2 linked regions of the Rhodothermus marinus genome follow. The protein of the gene in region 2 interacts with the protein of the main gene of each other region in a pairwise test. Links are inferred from orthologs where the notes say so. Each region holds a gene or a part of one and is shown on either strand. Other genes may lie near its edges.

Evidence for each region. Proteins that work in one complex are often made in the same cells at the same time.
Region 1: the proteins of ruvC (region 2) and ruvA interact in binary tests that used the Escherichia coli proteins (3 or more experiments, as listed by UniProt). The link is inferred for Rhodothermus marinus from one-to-one orthologs.

What each region holds. Positions count from the first base shown.
Region 1 is NZ_AP019797.1:2,856,071-2,861,089, reverse strand. What follows is about bases 1,033-4,031. They hold ruvA (Holliday junction branch migration protein RuvA), read right to left. Parts: upstream 2,834-4,031; coding sequence 2,231-2,833; downstream 1,033-2,230. Other genes in these bases: GYH26_RS12445 (NAD+ synthase), read right to left, coding at 2,830-4,031; GYH26_RS12455 (ATP-binding protein), read left to right, coding at 1,033-2,234. Also shown: GYH26_RS12460 (YfiR family protein), read left to right, coding at 244-798; more of GYH26_RS12455, read left to right, coding at 795-1,032; more of GYH26_RS12445, read right to left, coding at 4,032-4,545; GYH26_RS12440 (TIGR01548 family HAD-type hydrolase), read right to left, coding at 4,616-5,019. UniProt on the Escherichia coli protein: The RuvA-RuvB-RuvC complex processes Holliday junction (HJ) DNA during genetic recombination and DNA repair.
Region 2 is NZ_AP019797.1:2,958,708-2,963,654, reverse strand. What follows is about bases 707-3,633. They hold ruvC (crossover junction endodeoxyribonuclease RuvC), read right to left. Parts: upstream 2,495-3,633; coding sequence 1,919-2,494; downstream 707-1,918. Other genes in these bases: GYH26_RS12905 (TonB-dependent receptor), read left to right, coding at 3,500-3,633; GYH26_RS12910 (YebC/PmpR family DNA-binding transcriptional regulator), read right to left, coding at 2,478-3,224; GYH26_RS12920 (DUF4290 domain-containing protein), read left to right, coding at 1,616-1,915; GYH26_RS12925 (hypothetical protein), read right to left, coding at 1,102-1,407; GYH26_RS12930 (ABC transporter ATP-binding protein), read right to left, coding at 707-1,027. In the rest of the region: GYH26_RS12935 (ABC transporter permease), read right to left, coding at 1-105; more of GYH26_RS12930, read right to left, coding at 98-706; more of GYH26_RS12905, read left to right, coding at 3,634-4,947.

The DNA of each region.
Region 1 (5,019 bases), 100 kb from region 2 along the record:
GGCACGGAGCGAAGCGAAGTGCCGAACGGGAAGCGCCACTTCGGCTGGCGCCTTCGTGGCTTACTACAAACGCATTCGTGCTTGTGGTCAGGCATGCAGCAAAGCGTAGGTTTACCAGATCACTTCTTCTCTTACCGGACAGGTTCTGCACAAATTTCAGCAGGATTCCCGATAATTTTAATCGAAAGCCTTTCCAGCCGATACCCCTTTAGCAGTCTGTTTGAACAATGTGCCGGCTGAACGATGCGTCTTCAACCGGGTGGCCGTCTGCTGGGTGTGCTATTGCTGCTGGTGGCAGGCTTCACAGGAATCGGAACGGATCAGTCGATACCGGCGGAAAAAGCCCGGGTCAAGGTAACATTCCTTTATCATTTTGCCCAGTTCAGCTCCTGGCCGGAAGAGGTTCTGGGCGATGCGGCGACGCCCATCCGGCTGTGCATTCTGGGGAAAGACCCGTTCGGAAGTGCGCTGGAGCAGCTGCAGGGCAAAACCGTCCACAACCGACCGCTGGAAATCCGCCATCTGCCTGCCGGCGCTTCGGCTCGAGGGTGTCATCTCGTGTTTATGGGGCCGATGCCGAAGCAGGTCCTGCAGACTTTGCTGAAGCAGCTGCAAAATCAACCGGTGTTGACGGTCGGGGAAGGAGAGGATTTCCTGAAGCAGGGCGGCATGGTGCGGTTGGTGGAAGAGAAAAACCGAATTCAGTTTGAAATCAACATCACGGCGGCCCGCCGGGCAGGCCTGCAACTGAGTGCCCGTCTGCTCCGGCTGGCCCGAATCTACGAGGAAGCAGGATGAAGCTCGTAGATCGTTGTTCGCTCAAGGCACAGCTCCTTCTGATCGTGCTCTGGACCTGCACGGTCATCCTGCTGCTGAACGGGGTGCTGTTTGCCTTCTACGATCTGGCCCAGTTCCGGCGCGAGAAAGCGCGTGAGCTGGAGGTGCTGGGGCGGGTGCTGGCCGAACACAGCGTGGCACCGCTGGTCTTTCAGGATGCGCGGGCAGCCATCGAGACGCTGGCAGGCGTGCGCAGCATCCCCGCTGTGCAGTTCGCCGCGCTGTACACGGCCGACGGGCGGCTGTTTGCCTGGTACCTCGGCGGCCTTCCCGCGACGGCGCTACCTGCACGGCTCCCGACGTCCGGCAGCGACCGGGAAACGCTACGCCACGTAGAGCCGGTGCACTGGGAAGGCCAGACGCAGGGCTACGTGTACCTGCAGGCTCGCCTGCTGGGCTGGCAGGATCGCATGGTGCGTTATGCCTCCGTCGGCGGTAGCGTGATCCTGCTGTCGCTGGGCATCAGCATGATCCTGGTGGCGCTGCTGCAGCGCCGGATCACGCGCCCGCTGGACCATCTGCGCCGGGTGGCCCGCTCGGTGGCCGAAACGCACGACTACTCGGTGCGCGTGCCGGTCGAAGGTCCCGTGGAACTGCGGGAGCTGGCCGCAACCTTCAACGAAATGCTGACGCGCGTGCAGGAACATCAGGCCGTGCTGGTGGCCGCCAAGGAGGCTGCCGAGGAGATGGCCCGCCTGAAGAGTACTTTTCTGGCGAACATGAACCATGAGATCCGCACGCCGCTGGCCGGCATTCTGGGCTACGCGCAGATCCTGGAAGAGGAACTGAAAGATCCGATGCACCGCGAGATGGCCCAGGTCATCAAGCAGAGCGGGCAGCGGCTGCTCGACACGCTAGACGCACTGCTCTACATGTCGTGCCTGGAAGCCGGTACCGTGCGCGTGCGGCATCAGGACCTGGATGTGGTGGCCGCCACACGGGCGGTGGTCGACGAACTGGCGCCGCTGGCCCGCGACAAAAAGCTGGAACTCACGGTGCAGAGCAGCGAGCCCGCATTGATCGCCTGCGTGGACGAAGGGCTCTGGGAGCGATTGGTCAAGAACCTGGTGCACAATGCGATCAAGTTCACCGAAGAAGGCAGCGTGACCGTGCTGCTCGAAGGCGACGCGGAGACCGTGCAGCTCCAGGTGGCCGACACGGGGATCGGCATTCCGGAAGAGTTGCAGTCGGTCATCTTCGAGGAGTTCAAGCAGGCATCCAGCGGGCTGGGGCTGACCATCGTGCAGCGCATCGTGCGCATGTTGAACGGACAGATCTATGTGGAAAGCCAGCCGGGCATCGGCAGCATCTTTACCGTGATCATCCCGCGGTGCCGGTCCGAGGCGGCCGCAACCCGTGCCACCACGAACGGCATGTCGCAGCACCAGCAGGCTTAGCCGCCGTGCTCGCGCAGGGCCAGGCGGATGAGTTCTTCGGCCGACTGAATGCCCGGATGCTCCCGGAGCACTTTGCGCAGGCTGCGCTCGGCGGCCGCACGGGGCAGGCCCAGCGCCTCCAGCGCCGCCAGTGCGTCGGCGCGGGCCTGCGCACGCACATCGTCCACGCCCGCAGGCGTCAGTTCGGCCAGATCCAGCAGTGCCAGCCGGTCGCGTAGTTCCACGATCAGCCGCTCGGCCAGTCGTTGGCCCACGCCGGGGATGCGCTTCAGCGTCTGCACGTCGCCCGTGGTGACCGCTTCGTGAATCTGTGCCGGCGACAACGCCGACAGGGCCGCCAGCGCCAGCCGGGGTCCGACGCCCGACACGCCCAGCAGCACCTCGAACAGCGCGCGCTCGGCCTCGGTCGCAAACCCGAACAGCAGCACGGCATCTTCCCGCACGTAGTAGTGCGTCAGCAGGTGCACCGGAGCGCCGACCTCCGGCAGCACTTCGTAGGTGGACGTGGGAATCAGAAGCCGGTAGCCCAGGCCGTGGACGTCTACCACCACCTCGGTCAGCTTTTTGGCGGCCAGCTTGCCCGACACGTAGGCAATCATGACGCGCGCTCCGAATGGGTTTGCAGGGCCGCCGTGTGGTTGCGGCGCACCTCTTCGAGCACGGCCCGATTCCAGCGCATGACGATAGGCAGGCGGCGCCCGATGCCGAAAGCCTTGCCCGTTACGCGCAGACCCGGTGGCGTCTGACGTCGCTTGTACTCGTTGCGGTCCACGCGGCGCAGGATGTCGGCCACCAGCGCCCGGTCGAACCCGGTGGCCGCCACGATTTCGTCCACTTCCTCCCGGCGTTCGATGTAACGCTGCAGGATCACGTCCAGCACTTCGTAGGGCGGCAGTGAGTCGGTGTCTTTCTGGCCCGGACGCAGCTCGGCCGAAGGCGGCTTGGTCAGGATGCGCTCGGGGATGACGTAGCGACCCGCTCGGGCGTTGATGTAACGGGCCAGGCGGTAGACCTGCGTCTTGTAGACGTCGGCCAGCACGGCCAGCCCGCCGTTCGTGTCGCCATAAAGTGTCACGTAGCCGACGGCCATTTCACTTTTGTTGCCCGTCGAGAGCAGCAGATAGCGGAACTTGTTCGACAGCGCCATGAGCGTGACGCCACGCACACGCGCCTGGATGTTCTCCTCCGTCACGTCTTCCGGCAGGTCGTCGAAGACCGGACGTAGCATTTCCCGAAAGGCATCGACGGCCGGCATGATCGGAATGATGTGAAACGTGATGCCCAGGTTTTCGGCGAGCTGGCGGGCGTCTTCGACCGATTCGGGCGAGGAGTACTTTGAGGGCATGGCCACGCCGACGACCCGTTCCGGTCCCAGCGCGGCAACGGCCAGTGCACAGACCACGGCCGAATCGATCCCGCCGGAAAGTCCGAGCACCACCTTCTCGAAAGCGCCGGTTTTGTAGAAGTAATCCCGGATGCCCAGCACCAGTGCGTCGTGCAGGTCTTCGATCTCGGTGTGCCGGTGTACGTAGGGGGCATAGTGCGCTTCGGTGTCCCAGATCAGCAGTGCCTCCTGAAACGACGGAGCGCACAGCAGAATGGAACCGTCCGGCGCATGGACCCGGCTGTCGCCGTCGAAGATCAGCTCGGTGTTGGCGCCCACCTGGTTCACATAGATGAACGGGACGCCGTGTTCGCGGCAGATGCCCTCGATAATCCGGCTGCGCTCGTCGTGCTTGCCCAGCGAGAAGGGAGATGCGCTGATGTTGACGAACAGATCGACGCCCTGAGCCGCCAGCTCGTCGATCGGGTTTTCGTCGTAGAGATGGTAGGGCGCCCAGTCCTCGTTATTCCACATGTCCTCGCAGATGTGCAGCCCGATGCGCAGGCCGCGCCACGCGACGACCGGCTGGGGCGGACCGGGCTCGAAGTAGCGGTATTCGTCGAATACGTCGTAGGTAGGCAGCAGCCGCTTCGGGACGCGGGCCACGATGCGTCCGCCCTCCAGCAGCAGGGCCGCGTTGAAGAGTCGCTTGCCCACCGGGCTTTCGTTGCGGATCGGTGCACCCAGAATCACGCCCAGCTCGCGGGGTACTTCCAGCGCAATGGTTTCGACTGTATGGGCAACGGCTTCGATAAAGGCGGGCATGTCAAGAAGGTCCTGTGGTGGATAGCCCGCCACACACATTTCTGGGAAGATGACCAGTTCGGCGCCCTGGCGATAGGCCTGGTGCGCGAAGTCGACGATCTTGCGGCGGTTGCCCTGCAGGTCTCCGACGATCGGATTGATCTGCGCCAGTGCGATTTTCATGGGCGCCTGCGCTCGGGTTGCGGCTACGACGCCGCTGCACACGCCGCACGCGCACGCTGCGTTCCCGGCTTCAGGAGGCGCGGCGCACCGAAGCCGCCTCCAGCTCGGCCAGCAGCTCGGGCAACTCGTCGGTGCGGTTCAGCAGATAGCGGGCGCCGCGCTCGCGCAGCAGGGCCCCGTGCGTCTCGGCGTCCAGATAGGGCGGAATGACGCCGATGGGCAGGACGCCGGCCGCCTGGGCGGCGATCATGTCGTCGACCGAATCGCCCACGTAGACGGCTTCGGAGGGCGTGATCGGCATGCCGACGGCCTCCAGCATGGCCAGCGCTCGCCGAATCGGGTACGGATCGGGCTTGCCCCGGCCGTCCTGGTGCTCCATGGCCACCAGCAGCGGAAAGTAGGGTTGCCAGCCGAAGCGCTCGATCGTCCAGCGCGCCTCGGCCTCGGGGCGGCCCGTGACGATCCCCATCAGAT
Region 2 (4,947 bases):
TATGGCCAGCAGAAGGATCGGCGCCAGCAGCGTGGTCAGCAGAAACGCGCGCGTGCGCACGCGCCGAAGAAATTCGCTCTGCAGAACGATCCAGATCTTATCCATGGGACGACGTAGCCGAAGCGGATGGTGAACCGACAACCTGCTTGAAGATCTCGGTCAGTGGCGGCTCGCTCACCTCGAAGCGGTACAGCTCGCGCACATGAGACAGGGCGGCTTCCAGGACCCGGCGGGGCGGCGTGCCGTTGCAGAGGGCCAGCTCGACGCGATGGTTCGTCCGGTTGATCAGCCGAATGGCGCCTTCCCGGGCCAGCGCGTCGAGAAACGCGCCGTCGCCGTCGAATTCCATGACGACGGTGTTGCGGCCGAAGCGCTGCTTGACCTCGCGCAGCGAGCCGGCAAGCAGAATGCGGCCCCGGGCAATCAGGCAGATGTCGTCGCAGAGCTGCTCGACCTGCTCCATGTGGTGCGAGGCGAACAGGATGATGCGGCCGGCCTCTTTCAGCTCCAGCACGATGTCTTTGAGCAGTTCCGCATTGATCGGGTCCAGCCCGCTGAACGGCTCGTCCAGAATGAGCAGGCGGGGCTGGTGCTGGACGGCCGCAATGAACTGCAGCTTCTGCTGCATGCCCTTCGAGAGCGCCTCGGTCTTGTGATGGCGCCAGCGGGCCAGATCGAACCGCTCCAGCCAGGCGCGGGCCCGGCGGCAGGCTTCCATCAGCGAAAGACCCTTCAGGCGGCCGAAGTACACGAGCTGCTCTTCCACCCTGAGCTTGCGGTAGAGGCCGCGTTCTTCGGGCAGGTAGCCCATGAGCGCCTGGCTCCAGGGACCGACGGGCCGCCCGTCGAAAAGAATGCGCCCTTCGTCGGGCAGCAGAATGGCGGCGATCATCCGGATCGTGGTCGTTTTGCCGGCGCCGTTCGGTCCCAGCAGGCCCAGAATGCGGCCGGGTGCGGCGGTGAACGAAGCCCGGTCAACCGCCACGGTGGACCCGTAGCGTTTCGTGACCTGATCGACAACAAGCATGGATCGGTCGATTGATTTCGAACGGTCGTTGATACGAGGGCCGACCCGGAAAAGATACAGGAGCGGTGCGGCGCTTACAACAGCGGAAGCGTGGCGGGTGGAATGGGGATCAGGTATTCTTCGGAGAGAACGTCTTCGTGCACGCCGAGCAGGCCCGTGCCCCGGAAATCGACGGCCACGTAGGACCCGACCACCTGCTTGACCTCGCCGATGCCGTAGTAGAGGGGCATCGGCCCATAGTAGACCAGTTGCCCTTCCTTCAGCTCTTTTTTCCGGCGGGCCCGACGGTGGTAGGCCGGTACGACCGGCAGCAGCTCCAGGCGATAGGGGCTGGCCCGACGTTGTTTTTGCGCAGGTTCTCGTATTGGCTTCTGGCTCATAGCTCCGTAGCATGGGCTATGTCCGACCCTGTTCAACGCGAGGCAGCGGGCCGGGTTCGTAGAAACCTGTTCGCACAATTTTCTGTTAACGACCGTAGCACTTTTGTCGCGGGCATTGTAATTTGCACCGGTACGCATCTTACCCGTCTGTGTGCAGGGTTTCTGAAACCCGGCCTCACCATGTGTTCAGCCAGGTAGTAGTAGAGCGATGACTTACTATCGCGAAAAAATCATCGACCGCCAGGTCGGGCGCAATGCGGAGTTGTTTGCGCAGGCCATTGCCCGCCTGGACTCCCCCGAAAAGCGCTATCCGTATCTGCGCATCCTGGTCAGCCTGATCGAACAGGCGCATCCCGAGTGGAATCAGGCGCCCAACAAGGATCGGCAGATCGCCCAGCTGGTCTATCTGATGAGCAAAGGCCAGCTCGACATGGACGAGGTGGCCGAAGTGGTGCGCGTCCGGGACGAGGAGCGCGGCTATTTCTACGACAGCGAACGGTCGCGCTGAGGCTCATTCGAGCCGCTCCGGGTGTTCCCGGAGGAAACGGGCCCAGCTGCTGTAGCGCCGGGGAGCGTGCGGGCACGTGCGGTGTTGCCAGTGGCACACCGCCACGGCCAGCGCATCGGAGGCGTCGAGCGCCAGGCGGGCCGCCTCGGCGGGCAGTTCGAGCAGGGCCTGCACCATGAAGCGCACCTGCTCTTTGGTGGCATTGCCCCGTCCCGTGAGCGCCTTTTTGACTTCTTTGGGCGTGTATTCGACGGTGGGAATCTGGCGCGTCAGCACGGCCAGCATGGCCGCGGCCTGGGCCCGTCCCAGTTTCAGCATGGATTGCGGATTGCGGCCATAGACCGGCATCTCCAGCGCGCACTCGTCGGGGCGGTAGCGCTCTACGATCGCGCCGAGCTGCTCGAACAGCCGGAGCAGGCGGAGCGGGTGCGCCGCCTGCTCGTCCAGGTGGATCACATCGACGGCCAGCACACGCGCCCGCTCGCCCTCGACGGCCAGCACGCCGTAGCCGGTGTGGCGCGAGCCCGGATCGATCCCCAGGATGATCAGCCCGTCCGCGTGTTCAGGAGATGGCGGCAAGGGTGGCCTCGTCGAAGTTAAGCGTGGTGTAGACGTTCTGCACGTCCTGGTGCGCTTCGAGCGCCTCGAGCAGCGCCACGACCTTCTTGGCCTCCTCGGGCGGCAGCGTCACCGTGGTGGTGGGCACGCGCTGCAGTCCCGCCTCGACGGGCTCGATACCGGCGTTGCGCAGCGCCTCCAGCACGTCGGAAAAGGTCTCGACCGGCGTGGTGACCACAAACGTATCGTCGTCTTTCGTCAGGTCTTCGGCGCCGGCCTCGGCCACCAGCTCGAACAGCTCCAGCTCGTCGTGGCCCTCGACCGGAATTTCGATCACGCCTTTGCGCTCGAACAGGTAGGCCACCGAGCCGGGCTGGCCCAGGCTACCGCCCGCCTTGGTGAACAGGTGGCGGATTTCCGAGACGGTCCGGTTCGTGTTGTCCGTCAGCGCTTCGATGAAGACCGCCACGCCACCGGGCGCGTAGCCCTCGTAGGTGACCTCGACGTAATCCTCGCCCTGGATCTCGCCGGTGCCGCGTTTGATGGCCCGCTCGATGTTTTCTTTGGGCATGTTTTCGGCCCGGGCCCGCTCGATGGCCTGGGCCAGACGCGGGTTGGCCTCCGGATCGCCACCGCCTTCGCGGGCCGCTACGATGATGTCGCGCGACAGCCGCGCCCAGATCTTCGACTTGCGCGCATCGACAACCGCTTTCTGACGCTTGACCTTCGACCATTTATTGTGTCCGGCCATAGCTGCAAGATGCTGCTTGATTTTCGACGTTCAGGCGAAAAACGCGAGGTATGCAGCCACGGGTTCCCGAAAGCAGCTTCCCGGGGCACAGGACGAAGTCGCGCTCGGGAACGATTGAGAAATGTGAAATTCGTGTTAAGGAAAAGAAGGGGTGAAGGAAGGGCTTGCAAAAGGAAGGGCTTCCGTGTACTTTGATGCCAACGTTAAAGTAACCGTTAACTGTTTGCGTGGGTGCAGGCGCACGCAGCAAAGACCGTTAAGCCGTAACGCTGTCTATGGTAAGCGGACTGGAAGGCTTCCGGAAACGGTCGGCCCGGTGGTGGGGCGTGCTGGGACTGCTCGTGCTGTTGCCGACGGGCGTCGTCGCGCAGAACGTGGGACGTATTGCGGGCGTGGTGACCGATGCGGCTACCGGCGACCCGTTGCCCGGCGTGAACGTGACGATCGAGGGCACGACGCTGGGCGCGGCCTCCGACATCGACGGCCAGTATTATATCCTGAACGTGCCGCCCGGCCGCTACACGGTGCGGGCCAGCATGATCGGCTATCAGCCCGTCGTGGTCGAAAACGTGGTGGTGCACGCCGACCGGACCACCGAACTGAACTTCGCGCTGCAGGAGGCGACCGTCGAGATCGGCGAGATCGTGGTGCAGGCGGTGCGGCCGGACGTGGAGCGCGACAAGACCTCGACCAGTCAGATCGTACGCTTCGACGAAGTGCAGGCCATCCCAGGCATCCGGGACATCGGCGATGTGCTGACGCTGGCGGCCGACGTCATCGACGGGCACTTCCGGGGCGGACGTCAGGGCGAAGAATACTACACGCTCCAGGGCATGGGGATCGTCAATCCCCTCGACAATTCCTCCGCCTTCATGCCGATCATGAGCGCGGTGGAAGAAGTGGAGGTGATCACCAGCGGCTTCAGCGCACGCTATGGGAATGCACAGTCCGGCGTGGTACGCATCTCCATGAAAGAGGGAAGCCGGACCCACTGGTCGACGCGCATCGACTCGCGCTTTCGGGCGCCCGGCCGCAAGCACTTCGGGCCGAGCGTCTTCGATCCCGAGGCCAATCCCTATCTGAAGCTGCTCTACTACAACGAAGGCAACATCTGGCTGACCGGCGATCCCGGGTCCGATACGCCGCAGCCTTTCTACGGAGCGATGGCCTCCGGGCTGACCAGCTATTTCGCCGGAGATACGCTGGCGCAGTTGGCCATGGCGCGGGCGCTGTACGAGCAGATGCGTCGAGATATAAACCGCGAGTACGGCAACGAGATCGACTACCAGCTTGAGCTGGCTACCGGCGGGCCGATCAACGAGCGCATGCGCATGTTCATGGCGCTCGGCATACGAAAAGAGTGGCCGTTTCTGCCCACGGAAAATCCGGACGTCGAATATCAGGCCATGGGCAACGTGGTGGTGGATGTGACGCAGAACACCACGTTTCGGCTCAGTGGCGGCATGGCGCACCAGCGAAACAACGTGTTTCCGGGCAGAAACAGCGTGAGCGGCTACCAGCGCTGGCTGTGGGATCGCATTGTGGGCCTCGAGGACCGGCGGCGCACCAACGTCCAGCTCGGCGGTCGCTTGACGCATGTGTTGAGCCCCAGCACCTATTACGAACTGCAACTCAGCACGCTGCACACCTTCGATGAGATCGGCTCGGCCCCCACGCCCCCGGTGTTGCCCGATACGGTCGATCTCAACTGGGCGGTTGGAAC